3 regions of the Streptomyces liliifuscus genome follow, and region 3 is predicted to be linked to each of the others. Evidence: riboswitches for the same ligand, from Rfam matches in the RefSeq annotation. Region 3 holds a riboswitch; each other region holds the start of a gene.

Region 1 (4,294 bases), 5.6 Mb from region 3:
TCCCTGAATCAGCTCAGGACGTTCGCGAGGGGACAGTAGGGGTAGCGGACCCCTGGATTCCGCCTCTGTTCGAGACCACTTGCCGCCACTCCGACACAAGCGGAGTGGCGGCACCTCCATTGGGCCACCCTGCCGCCCCCCTCAGTTCATCTTCCGTTCATCCAGGTTGCCTACGGTCCCTGTGCCACTGACGTCCAAGAGAAGCCTGGGTAAATGGAACACATCACGCTCCTCCTCGGAATCGTGATCGTCACCGCTCTCGTGTTCGATTTCACGAACGGTTTCCACGACACAGCCAACGCGATGGCGACGACCATCTCGACAGGTGCCCTGAAGCCCAAGACGGCGGTGGCCATGTCCGCCGTGCTGAACCTCGTCGGTGCGTTCCTCTCCGTGGAGGTCGCCAAGACGATCTCCGGCGGCATCATCAACGAAGAGGGCATCCGCACCGAAGTGATCTTCGCGGCGCTCGTCGGCGCCATTCTGTGGAATCTGCTGACCTGGCTTCTGGGTCTGCCCTCCAGCTCCTCCCACGCACTGTTCGGCGGCCTGATCGGTGCCGCGGTCATGTCGGCCGGCTGGTCGTCGGTGAACGGTTCGACCGTCGTCACCAAGGTCCTGCTCCCCGCGATCGCCGCGCCGCTGGTGGCCGGCCTCGCCGCGATGCTCGCCACCCGGCTGACGTACCGCATCAGCAACAAGGCCGGTGAGCAGGCGACCTCCAAGGGCTACCGCGCGGGCCAGATCACCTCCGCGGGCCTGGTCTCGCTGGCCCACGGCACGAACGACGCGCAGAAGACCATGGGCATCATCACGCTCGCCCTGGTCACCGGCGGTGTGCTCGCGCCCGGGTCGAATCCCCCCATGTGGGTCATCGTCTCGGCCGGTATCGCCATCGCGCTGGGCACCTACCTGGGCGGCTGGCGCATCATCCGCACCATGGGCAAGGGCCTCACCGACCTCGCGCCGCCGCAGGGCTTCGCCGCCCAGACCAGCGCCGCGACGGTCATCCTGGCCTCCTCGCACCTCGGCTTCTCGCTCTCCACCACCCAGTCCTGCTCCGGCGCCGTGATGGGTTCGGGCCTCGGCCGCAAGGGCGGCGTCGTCCGCTGGTCGACCGCGACCCGGATGTTCGTCGCCTGGGGCCTCACGCTCCCCGCCGCCGGACTGGTCGGCGCGGGCGCCGAGTTCCTCACCAAGCAGGGCACCTGGGGCATCGTCCTCACCGGCGCGCTGCTGATCGCGGGCTCGGCGGTCATCTGGACGCTCTCCCGCCGCCAGCCCGTCACCGTCGACAACGTGAACGATGTCGACGGCGAGCCCGCGGGCGTCGTGACCACCGCCATCGCCGCCGTCACCCCGCCGCCGGCGGGCACGGTCGCCGCGGCCGACGACCTCAAGACCACCATCCCGGGCCCGGACGCCACCGAGCCCGCCCGTACGGCCACGGTGTAAGGAACCCACAAGCATGAAGATCGACTGGGCAGCCCTCGGCTCCGTCTTCGGAGTCAGCCTCATCGTCACCGTCGCCCTCGTGGGCCTCTTCACCCTCGGCATCGTCGGCCTCTCCAAGCGCGAGTCGGCCTCCGCCCAGGGCGGCACCGCGAGCCTCGCGGTCACGGGCGCGTACGCCTGCTTCGCCGCGTGCGCGGCGGCGGTGGCGTACGGCATCTATCTGATCGTCGCCTGACGCGTACGGCACCTCCGTCACGCACGACTCCGCCCCGCCGACCCCCGGTCGGCGGGGCGGAGTCGTGTCCGTGTGTGGGCCTCAGCACACTCTCCCGTCGCAGGTCAACAGCAAGTTGACGGGTGTTCGTGGGCGTGGTGGACTGCCGGAGCCATGTACGGCGGCAGGAGAGGAAGCCGGTGCGAATCCGGCGCGGTCCCGCCACTGTTACCGGGGAATCGACACCCCGGGAGCCAGGAACTCTCGCCGCCGGTCTCGTCGAACCAGGGCGCGGACACCCTGAGTGAGGACAAATCGCCATGCGCGGCTGCCCAAGTGCCTTTCCAGCGACGGTTGTGCCCGACCTGACGGTCGGCTGAACCGATGCGTGCCGATCGCGTCTTCGCGTACGGCGCCGCCGCCGGCCTTCTCGGTGACCTGCTGCTCGGCGATCCCCGCCGGGGGCATCCGGTCGCCGCGTTCGGACGGGCCGCGGGTGCCGTGGAGCGGGTGCTGTGGCGGGACCACCGGGGGTGGGGCGCGCTGCACACCGCCGTCTGTGTGGGCGGTGCCACCGGACTCGCCGCGCTCGCCGGCCGTTGCGTGCGTGCCTCGCGTACCGGGTCCGTCGCGTTGACCGCCGCCGCCACCTGGTCCGTCGTCGGCGGGACTTCCCTCGGGCGGGAGGCCCGCGCCATCGGCGGGGCGCTGGCCGCCGGGGACATCGAGGTGGCCCGGGAGCGGCTGCCTCATCTGTGCGGGCGGGATCCACAGGCGCTGGACGCCGACGGGATCGCCCGGGCCGTCGTCGAGTCCGTCGCCGAGAACACCTCCGACGCCGTCGTGGGCGCCCTCATGTGGGGTGCCGCGGCCGGTGTGCCGGGGCTGGTCGGATTCCGTGCCGTGAACACGCTCGACGCGATGGTCGGGCACAGGTCACCCAAGTACCGGCGGTACGGCTGGGCTTCCGCGCGGCTCGACGATGTCGCGGGATGGCCGGGGGCACGGCTCACCGCCGTCCTCGCGACCGCCGCGGGAAGCGATCCGCGCGGGGCCGTACGCGCCTGGCGTGCGGATGCCGCCAAGCACCCGAGCCCCAACGCCGGGCCCGTCGAGGCCTCGTTCGCGGGGGCGCTCGGCGTGCGGCTGGGCGGGACGCTCTCGTACGCGGGACGGGTCGAGCAGCGGCCCGTCCTCAACGGTGAAGGACGGGCCGTGGAGGTCGAGGACATCGAGCGGGCCGTACGGCTCTCGCGGCGCGTGGGCTGGCTCGCGCTCGGCGTGAGTGTCGCCGGACGGCTGCTCGTCAACGGCCTTCGCGCGAAGGGGCGTACGTCATGAGCCGGGGAACGAGCGGGGGAACGGGTGGCGGGCTGCTCGTCGCCGGTACCACCTCCGACGCGGGCAAGAGTGTCGTGACGGCCGGGATCTGCCGGTGGCTGGTGCGGCAGGGCGTCAAGGTGGCGCCCTTCAAGGCGCAGAACATGTCGCTCAACTCGTTCGTCACGCGGGAGGGCGCCGAGATCGGGCGGGCGCAGGCCATGCAGGCGCAGGCCGCGCGCGTGGAGCCGACCGCGCTCATGAATCCCGTGCTGCTCAAGCCCGGCAGTGACCGGAGCAGCCAGGTCGTCCTGATGGGTAAACCTGTCGGGGAAATGAGTGCCCGCGGCTATCACGGCGGGCGTCAGGAACGGCTTCTCGGGACCGTGCTGGAGTGCCTCGCCGAGTTGCGGGGCACGTATGACGCGGTGATCTGTGAGGGGGCGGGCAGTCCCGCCGAGATCAATCTGCGGCGGACGGACATCGTGAACATGGGGATCGCGCGCAACGCGCGGCTGCCCGTGCTCGTCGTCGGCGACATCGACCGCGGGGGTGTCTTCGCCTCCTTCTTCGGGACCGTCGCGCTGCTCTCGCCCGAGGACCAGGAGTTCGTCGCCGGGTTCCTCGTCAACAAGTTCCGCGGGGACGTGTCCCTGCTGGAGCCCGGCCTCGACATGCTCAAGAACCTCACGGGGCGTCGTACGTACGGGGTCCTGCCCTTCCAACACGGCCTGGGCATCGACGAGGAGGACGGGCTGAGGGTCTCTCTGAGGGGCTCGGTCCGGGAGTCCGAGGTCTCCGCCCCCGTCGGCGAGGACATCCTGCGGGTGGCCGTCTGCGCGATCCCGCTGATGTCCAACTTCACGGACGTGGACGCGCTGGCCGCCGAACCGGGCGTCGTCGTGCGGTTCGTGGACCGGGCGGAGGAGCTCGTCGACGCCGACCTCGTCGTCGTGCCAGGCACCCGGGGCACGGTCAGGGCCCTGGAGTGGCTGCGGGAGCGCGGCCTCGCGGACGCCCTCGCCAGAAGGGCCGCGGAAGGCCGTCCCGTACTCGGCATCTGCGGCGGCTTCCAGATCCTCGGCGAGCACATCGAGGACGAGGTCGAGTCGCGCGCCGGCCAGGTGGACGGGCTCGGACTCCTTCCCGTGCGCGTGCGGTTCTCGCGGGAGAAGACCCTGACCCGGCCGGTCGGCGAGGCGCTCGGCGAACCCGTCGAGGGGTACGAGATCCACCACGGGGTCGCCCGGGTCACGGGCGGGGAACCCTTCCTGGACGGCTGCCGGGTCGGCGAGGTCTGGGGCA
Region 2 (4,294 bases), 7.5 Mb from region 3:
TGCGGTCCGAGCTGCGGGCGAAGCCGATGGTGGTGCTGGTGTCCTGCCAGGTGTGCGTGGTGTAGGTGATGTAGTAGTAGCCGTCGGTGTGCTTGAAGACGCTGGCGTCGCGGATGCGGTTGGCGGGCGGCGTGTACGCGGACGCCTTGACGAGCCGGAAGTCCGTTGCGTCGTCGGACTGGTAGACGTTCACCGTGCCGTCGTTGCTGTTGAGGAACGGGACGATGGTGTAGCGGGTGGCCGATCCGCGGGGCGGCGCGGCCGCGGAGGCCGTGCCGAGCAGGCCGGGCAGCCCGCCCACGACGAGCGCCGAGACCGGCAGGGCGGCCATCGCCCGCAGCAGGCTTCGACGCGAGGGTGCGAAGGGGCGGGAGGCGCCCGTCGCGTCCGGGGCGGTGGCGGGTCTGTAGGAGTTGTCTGGCGTGATCATGTGCGGCTCTCCTCGTTCGGACTGCGCTGGTGCTGCTGGTGCTGCTGGTGCTGCTGGTGCTGCTGGTGGTGCTGGATGTGCCAGTCCCGTGGGTCCCGGGGTCGTCCGTCCCGGGGCCCACGGGGTGGTTCAGAAGCGGGCTCCGACGGCCGTGCCGTTCTTCGGGACGAGCAGGTCCCGGGCGGGCGGCAGGGAGCCGTCCGACGAACGTGGTCCTGTGATGGCGCCCGTGTTCGTGCTCACGACCGACGACTCACCCCAAGTGCCGCCCAGATCCCAGGAGTTGTCCGTGGACGTGGTGCCGGAGCCGAGTGCCGCGGGCCGGGCGTCCGCGACGGACAGGTTGGCGGTGAGGACCGCCCTTCCGCCCGAGCCGTCGGCGTCGAAGCCCGTGCCCGTGTTGCGGAACGTGGTGGTGCGGCTGAGGGCGAGCGCGCCCGGATTGCCGTTGTCGGTGACTCCGTGCGCCGCGTTCCGGTACGCGAGCGAGTTGCGCAGGGTGTGGGCCACCGCCGGTGCCGGGCTCCCGCCGCCCAGCTTGAAGCCGTTGCCGTCGCCCGCGAAGTCCGGGAAGCTCCAGCGGTTGAAGCCGTTGCCGTACGCGATCGTGTTCTCGACGAGGATCGGCGAGGTGAACTTCCAGGCGTCGTAACCGTCGTCGACGTTGTTCCACAGCCTCGCGCCCCGTACGACGTTGCCGCTCCCGCTGCCCTCCTTGACGGCCAGCCCGTCCGCGCTCTCGCCGTTCTTGCGCGGGTCGCGGTTGCCGTAACTGTCCAGGTTCAGGATCTGGTTGTTCGCGGAGGCGCCCTGGAGCTGGAAGCCGGACTCGTAGTTGTCGTGGGTCGTGAGGCGCGAGAACACGTTGTTGCTGCAGCTGTCGCAGTAGTAGCCGTACGGCCCGTTGACGATCTCCAGCCCTGAGACCTTCCAGTAGGAGGCCTCCTGGTGGACGGCCCCGCGCTCGGCGCGCGGGATGCTGCCGCCGACCGGTGTGTGGCTGGCCGGCAGCTGCTCGCCGTCGATGACGACACGCTCGCCCTGGTAGGAACCGAGGGAGATCGGCTGCGACGCCGTGCCCGAGGTGGTGATCGTGATGTTGTCGGTCAGGGCGTAAGTACCGCCCCGTACGAGGATGGTGTCGCCCGGTGTCGCCCTGTCGACGGCCTTCTGGACGGTCCGCAGCGGTTGGTCGAGGGTGCCGGCGGCGGAGTCGTTCCCGTTGACGGCCACGACGATGGTCGACGCCGCGGCTGCCGGGGTCGGTAGCACCGTCGTCGCCAACACGGCACTCAGCACTGTCCCTGTGAGCATGCCCGCGATGCGCACGAGGCCTCCTTGTCTGCCGATCCGAAGCTTGTCGCGGGTCAGTGGTCGCACACACCGGGTTGGTTGCCGAGGTGTGCGCACCCACCACAAGTGGATCGATATACCGAACGCAGTTCGGTAAACCGGTCAGAACGTAGAGTGCGGCCGTGAGCACGTCAATAACTTCGACATGCTCAGCCACTTCTGGCCCCGCCGTGCCGTGTCTGCACCGTGTCTGCGCCATGCCTGCGCCGTGTCTGTGCCGTGCGAAGGCGGGGTTTGGCGTGGCGATGCCCGGCTACCCGAACCGCGTGTCACTAACAGAGCAGCAGGAACTCGTTCGTTTCCTCGAGGACCGGTTTGCCTGTGCGCAGGCCTGTACCGAGTGCGCACGGGTCTGTGCCCTGCGCGCGAGCCTCGCCGAACTCGACGGCCCCGACGACCAACAGGAGTTGCGGCGCAAGGGCATCCTGTGCGTGGAGGTCTGCGACGTGACCTGCCGCGCACTGGCCGAGCAGGTCACCCAGGCCGAGGCCGGGATGCGCGCCCAGGTGGAGTGGTGCCGTGCCGTCTGCCTGGAGACCGCCGAGGTCTTCGACCGGAGCCCCGGCGCCGAGAAGGGCGCCGAGGCCTGCCGCGGCTGCGCGAGTGCCTGCACGGAGTTCCTCGCCCTGCTGAGGTGAGGTTCCGTGGAACGCCACGCCCGAGGTGCCGCGTCTCGAAGAGCCCCGTTCGAAGAGTCACGTCCCGGGATGCCGAGTACCGAGGAGGTGTTCAGCCAGGCGTTCGCCGTGGCCTCACTCTCCGAGCGCCCTCCCGACCCGTACATTCCAGCGCCCGGCCCGCCCGCTGAACTCCGTCGCGACCAACGGCGGCACGTCGACGCGCCAGAACGCCGACTCCGGGGCCCCAAGTGCCAGCACCACCCCGGCCCGTACGATCTCCGGCTCGACGACGGCGATGACCCGGACGGAGCCGGGTCCTGGCCCCGCCCCCGGTCCCGACCCCGGCCCCGCCCCCGGCCCCGCCCCCGGTCTCGGCCCTGGTCCTGCACCCGAAGCCGAGCCTGAGCCGGACCCGGAGGAGCTGGATCCTGAGGCCCCGGATCCTGAAACCTCGGCGCTCGGATCCGTCACCGTCTCCAGCCACTTCGCCACGCGCTCGCACAGTCCGCTCACCGACTCGCCGCCGTGCGGGGCGGACGACGGGTCTGCCAGCCAGCGCCCCACGGCCTCCGGTTCGGCGGCGCTCACCTCGGCGAGGGTCGCCCCGCGCCAGCGGCCCACGTCCAGGCCGGCCAGGTCGGGGTCGGTGACGGCGAGGGTGCCGAGCCCGAGGGCCTCCGCCGTCTCCCGGCAGCGAACGGTGGGCGAGAGAAGGACCTGGTCGGCGGCCGGCAGCGAGCCCGCGGCGGCCTCGGCGAGCCGCAGCCCGGCCGGGTCGAGGGGACATCCGTCGTCGAAACGTGCCTCCCGCAACGCCGCGCTCATCGCTGGTGAGATCAACATCACTCGGCTGGTCATCGGCCCGTCCTCGCGTTCACCACGTGCTCAACACCCCTGTCCGTACCGGGAATTGGGGGCGTGACCAGGGCCCCGGCGCGCCCCCGGCATTCCGTGCGCCCTTGGCCGCGCCTCCGCTTCGCGGTACCTTCTCGTCGATATTGACGACGGTACGACGGAAGCCGGTGAGAATCCGGCACGGTCGCGCCACTGTAAGCCCCGTACAACCGCCTTCCACCAGGGGAGGCGGAGGTCGAGCAAGTCAGACCCGTGGCCGTCGTCCTGTGCACCACCGAGATGGGACGCGAGTTCCCCCAGGAGGTCCTGCCATGGCGCAGTCCGCCGTCGCCCAGCCGACCGCAACCACCCCCGACATACCCGCAAAGCTGCCGATCGGCGCGATCGCTCCCTGGGCGGTCTTCCTCGGCATCCTGATGCTCGTGCTGCTCTACTTCGTCGGCGCCGAACAGGGCGCCACCTCCCTGGTCTCGGGCGAAGGCGTGCACGAGTGGGTGCACGACGCCCGCCACCTGCTCGGCTTCCCCTGCCACTGACGGCGACACAGAACCGACAGGACAACCAATGAACTCCGTCACCGTCAGAAATCTCCTGGTGCGGGGCATGCTCGCGGGTCTTGCCGCGGGTGTGCTCGCCCTGGTCGTCGCCTACTTCCTGGGTGAACCTCGGGTGGACGAGGCCATCGCGTTCGAGGAGGCCCACGCCCATGAACACGGCGGCGAGGAACTCGTCAGCCGTGCGATGCAGTCCACCGGTGGTCTGTCCACCGGCGTGCTCGTCTACGGGGTCGCGTTCGGCGGCATAGCCGCCCTCGCGTACTGCTTCGCCCTCGGCAGGATCGGCCGCTTCGGGCCGCGCGCGAGCGCTCTGCTGCTGGCGGGCGCCGGTCTGGTCGCGGTCTACCTGGTGCCGTTCCTCAAGTACCCGGCGAACCCGCCCGCCGTCGGCGACCCCGACACCCTCAACCAGCGCACCGCGCTGTTCCTCCTGATGATCGTGCTCAGCGTGCTGCTGGCCGTCGCCGCGGTGATCCTCG
Region 3 (4,294 bases):
CGACCGGCCGCACCAGCTCGACCGTACCCGCGACGACGTGGAGGTGACCGCCGCCGACCTGCTGTCGGTACGCCGTGTCAGCGGGCCGCCCACACCGGAAGGGGTGCGTACGGACATCGCGGTCGCCGTGCGTTACTTCGACGCCTGGCTGCGCGGGGAGGGGGCCGTCGCCCTGGACGGCCTGATGGAGGACGCGGCGACCGCCGAGATCGCGCGGGTGCAGGTCTGGCAGTGGCTGCGGCACCGGGTGGTCGACCGGGAGACCGTGGAGCGACTGCTCGACGACGAACTCGCCGCGCTCGGTGCCCAGCACCCCTGGGCCGCCCTCGACGAGGTGCGGGAGCTCTTCGAACGGACCGCGTCGGCAGGCGAGTTGCCGCTGTTCTTCACCCCGGACGCCTACAGCCGTCACCTCGTCCGGCACGCGGAGGCGCGGTCATGAGCCGGGACATCCGCCGGGACATCCTCCGAATCGGCGTGGTCGGCGGCGGCCGGATGGGCGCCGGGATCGCGGAGGTGTGTGCCAGGGCCGGCCTCGACACCGTCGTCTGCGAGGTGGACGCCATGGCCGCCCGTGCCGCACGGGAGCGGGTGTCGGCCTCCCTCGACCGGGCGGTGCGGCGCGGGAAACTGGACCGGGACTCGGCGCGGGACGCCCTCGACCGGCTGGCCTTCACCCAGGCCCTCGAAGACCTCGCCGACCGGCAGCTCGTCGTCGAGGCGGTCGTGGAGAACGCGGACGCCAAGACCGAGATCTTCACCGCGCTGGACAAGATCGTCGAGGATCCCGGGGCGATCCTCGCGACCAACACCTCGTCCCTCCCGATCATGCGCCTCGGCATGGCGACGGGGCGCGCCGACCGGGTCGTCGGGCTGCACTTCTTCAACCCTGTTCCCGTCCTGCCGCTGGTGGAGATCGTGGCCTCGCTCCACACGGCGCCGGGGACGGTCGCGGCCGTCGAGGACTTCGCCACCCGGGTCCTCGGCAAGACCGTGGTCCATGCACGGGACCGGGCGGGTTTCGTCGTGAACGCCCTGCTCATCCCCTATCTGCTGGCCGCGATCCGCATGGCCGAGTCCGGATTCGCCACGGCCACCGACATCGACGCGGGTATGGAACTCGGCTGCGCCCACCCCATGGGACCGCTGAGGCTGGCGGACCTGATCGGCCTCGACACCGTCGCCTCGATCGCGGAATCCCTCTACGACGAGTTCAGGGAACCGCTCCACGCCCCTCCCCCGCTGCTCCAACGGATGGTGGAGGCAGGGCTGTTGGGCCGTAAGACGGGCCGCGGGTTCCATGTGTACGACGCCGTCCGGCAGTCAGACATTTGACGGCAGGGCCTAAGCTGACCTGTGCAGCTGGTTCGCCCCGTCCGCCAGGCGGGATGCGTCGCAAGAGGGAACCCGGTGGGAATCCGGGACTGCCCCGCAGCGGTGAGTGGGAACGACGCCGTCATACGCACTGGGCCCCGAGAAGCGGGACCTGGGAAGCGACGGCCAGTAGGTGTCCTCCGTACGGAGGGCGTGCCCGCGAGTCCGAAGACCTGCCATCTGCCCGTGCGCGACCGATCGCGTACGGACAATCCCGGTGACCTCGTGGGCGGGTCAGGCGTACATGTCCGGCGGACGACCGCGCATGCCGCGCGAGGTGCCTCTGCCGGATTCGTCACCCCTTCGCGCCCACGTCCCGTCCCGGGATCTCAGGGAGACATCTCGCGAAGGAGAGTTCCGTGACATCGAAGTCCGCAGCCGCGGCGGCCCGGGCCACCGTGTACGGCTACCCCCGTCAGGGCAGGGGCCGGGAACTGAAGAAGGCGATCGAGGGGTACTGGAAGGGCCGCGTCGACGCCGACGCCCTCCGGGCCACCGCCGCCGAACTGCGCCGCACCAACTGGCGGCAGCTGGCCGGGGCCGGCATCCACGAAGTGCCGACCGGCGACTTCTCGTACTACGACCATGTCCTGGACACCAGCGTCATGGTCGGCGCGATCCCCGCCCGCCACCGCGCCGCGGTCGAGGCCGACGCGCTCGACGGCTACTTCGCGATGGCCCGCGGCACCCAGGACGTGGCGCCGCTGGAGATGACGAAGTGGTTCGACACCAACTACCACTACCTCGTCCCGGAGTTGGGCCCGGACACCGTCTTCACCGCCGACTCCGCCAAGCAGGTCGCCGAGCTCCGCGAAGCCCTCGCGCTCGGCCTCACCGCCCGCCCGGTCCTCGTCGGACCCGTCACCTATCTCCTGCTCGCCAAGCCCGCGCCCGGTGTGGCCGCGGACTTCGACCCGCTGACCCTGCTGGACCGGCTGCTGCCGGTGTACGCCGAGGTCCTCTCCGATCTGCGGGCGGCGGGCGCGGAGTGGGTGCAGCTCGACGAACCGGCCCTGGTCCAGGACCGTACGCCCGCCGAACTCAACGCGGCCACGCGCGCCTACCGCGACCTCGGCACACTCACCGACCGTCCGAAGCTGCTGGTCGCCTCTTACTTCGACCGGCTCGGCGACGCCCTGCCGGTGCTGGCCAAGGCCCCGGTCGACGGCCTCGCCCTCGACTTCACCGAGGCCGCCGCGGCCAACCTGGACGCGCTCGCCGCCGTCGGCGGGCTGCCCGGCAAGCGCCTGGTCGCGGGCGTGGTCAACGGCCGCAACATCTGGGTCAACGACCTCACCAAGTCCCTGGCCACGCTCGGCACCCTGCTGGGGCTGGCCGACCGGGTCGACGTGGCCGCGTCCTGCTCACTGCTCCACGTGCCCCTCGACGCCACCGCCGAACGGGACATCGAGCCGCAGATCCTGCGCTGGCTCGCCTTCGCCCGGCAGAAGACGGCCGAGGTCGTCACCCTCGCCAAGGGGCTCGCCCAGGGGACGGGCACGATCACCGGCGAACTCGCCGCCAACCGGGCCGCCCTGGCCTCCCGCGCCAACTCGCCCATCACCCGTGACCCGGCCGTGCGGGCTCGGGTCGGCGCGGTGACGGACGCCGACGCCCACCGCTCCCAGCCGTACGGCGAACGCGCCGCCGCGCAGCGGGCCCACCTCGGTCTGCCGCTGCTGCCGACCACCACCATCGGCTCCTTCCCGCAGACCGCCGAACTGCGCGTCGCGCGGGCCGACCTGCGGGCCGGGCGCATCGACACGGCCGGCTACGAGGAGCGCATCAAGGCCGAGATCCAGGAGGTGATCTCGTTCCAGGAGAAGACCGGCCTGGACGTCCTCGTGCACGGCGAGGCCGAACGCAACGACATGGTCCAGTACTTCGCCGAGCAGCTCACCGGCTACCTCGCCACACAGCACGGCTGGGTGCAGTCGTACGGCACCCGTTACGTCCGTCCGCCGATCCTGGCCGGCGACATCTCCCGCCCCGAGCCGATGACCGTGCGCTGGACGACGTACGCCCAGTCCCTGACCCGGCGCCCCGTCAAGGGCATGCTCACGGGGCCGGTCACCATGCTCGCCTGGTCCTTCGTCCGCGACGACCAGCCCCTCGGCGACACCGCCCGCCAGGTCGCCCTCGCCCTGCGCGACGAGGTCAACGACCTTGAGACGGCCGGGACTTCGGTCATCCAGGTCGACGAACCCGCGCTGCGCGAGACCCTGCCGCTGCGTGCCGCCGACCGCCCCCGCTATCTGGCGTGGGCCACCGAGGCGTTCCGGCTCACGACCGCCGGAGTCCGGCCGGACACCCAGATCCACACCCATATGTGCTACGCCGAGTTCGGCGACATCGTCCAGGCGATCGACGATCTCGACGCGGACGTCATCAGCCTGGAGGCCGCCCGTTCCCACATGCAGGTCGCCCGCGAACTGGCCGCGCACGGCTATCCGCGCGAGGCCGGGCCCGGCGTCTACGACATCCACTCGCCTCGCGTGCCCAGCACGGACGAGGCAGCCGCCCTGCTGCGCAAGGGACTTGAGGCCATTCCGGCCGAACGGCTCTGGGTCAACCCCGACTGCGGCCTGAAGACCCGCGGCTGGCCCGAGACCCGGGCGTCCCTGGACAACCTGGTCGCGGCGGCCCAGGCGGTACGCGCCGAACTGCCCACCGCCGACTGATCCGACCGACCGACTGATCCGATCCGGCTGATGCGACCCACCGGCTGATCCGATCCGGCTGATGCGATCCAACCGGCCGGGGACATTCGTGTCCCCGGCCGTCACGTCGGAGGATCTGCCCCGTCAGGTGAGTTCCGCCGCCACCAACCCGGCCGCCCTGGCGACCAGCGGGTTTTCCTGGGGCCCGTCGGCGGCGTGCTTGGTCGACAGGACGGACAGCACCAGGGGCGGCCGCCCGG

What was found. A riboswitch is a leader RNA that binds a small molecule or an ion and turns the genes downstream of it on or off. The one in region 3 is predicted to bind cobalamin.
Region 1: linked by a shared signal. The riboswitch ahead of JEQ17_RS35730 (cobalamin biosynthesis protein) and the one ahead of metE (5-methyltetrahydropteroyltriglutamate--homocysteine S-methyltransferase) in region 3 are both predicted to bind cobalamin.
Region 2: linked by a shared signal. The riboswitch ahead of JEQ17_RS44210 (CbtB domain-containing protein) and the one ahead of metE (5-methyltetrahydropteroyltriglutamate--homocysteine S-methyltransferase) in region 3 are both predicted to bind cobalamin.

What each region holds. Positions count from the first base shown of each region.
Region 1 is NZ_CP066831.1:8,287,950-8,292,243, reverse strand. It holds gene JEQ17_RS35745 (lysozyme) at 1-39, shown strand, start outside; gene JEQ17_RS35740 (inorganic phosphate transporter) at 214-1,455, shown strand; gene JEQ17_RS35735 (hypothetical protein) at 1,469-1,690, shown strand; cobalamin riboswitch at 1,812-1,955, shown strand; gene JEQ17_RS35730 (cobalamin biosynthesis protein) at 2,054-3,010, shown strand; gene JEQ17_RS35725 (cobyric acid synthase) at 3,007-4,294, shown strand, end outside.
Region 2 is NZ_CP066831.1:10,127,749-10,132,042, forward strand. It holds gene JEQ17_RS44185 (AbfB domain-containing protein) at 1-430, opposite strand, end outside; gene JEQ17_RS44190 (right-handed parallel beta-helix repeat-containing protein) at 560-1,744, opposite strand; gene JEQ17_RS44195 (ferredoxin) at 2,029-2,421, shown strand; gene JEQ17_RS50285 (histidine phosphatase family protein) at 2,536-3,261, opposite strand; cobalamin riboswitch at 3,392-3,533, shown strand; gene JEQ17_RS44210 (CbtB domain-containing protein) at 3,570-3,794, shown strand; gene JEQ17_RS44215 (CbtA family protein) at 3,823-4,294, shown strand, end outside.
Region 3 is NZ_CP066831.1:2,643,462-2,647,755, forward strand. It holds gene aceB (malate synthase A) at 1-442, shown strand, start outside; gene JEQ17_RS11220 (3-hydroxybutyryl-CoA dehydrogenase) at 439-1,335, shown strand; cobalamin riboswitch at 1,347-1,569, shown strand; gene metE (5-methyltetrahydropteroyltriglutamate--homocysteine S-methyltransferase) at 1,734-4,055, shown strand; gene bla (class A beta-lactamase) at 4,179-4,294, opposite strand, start outside.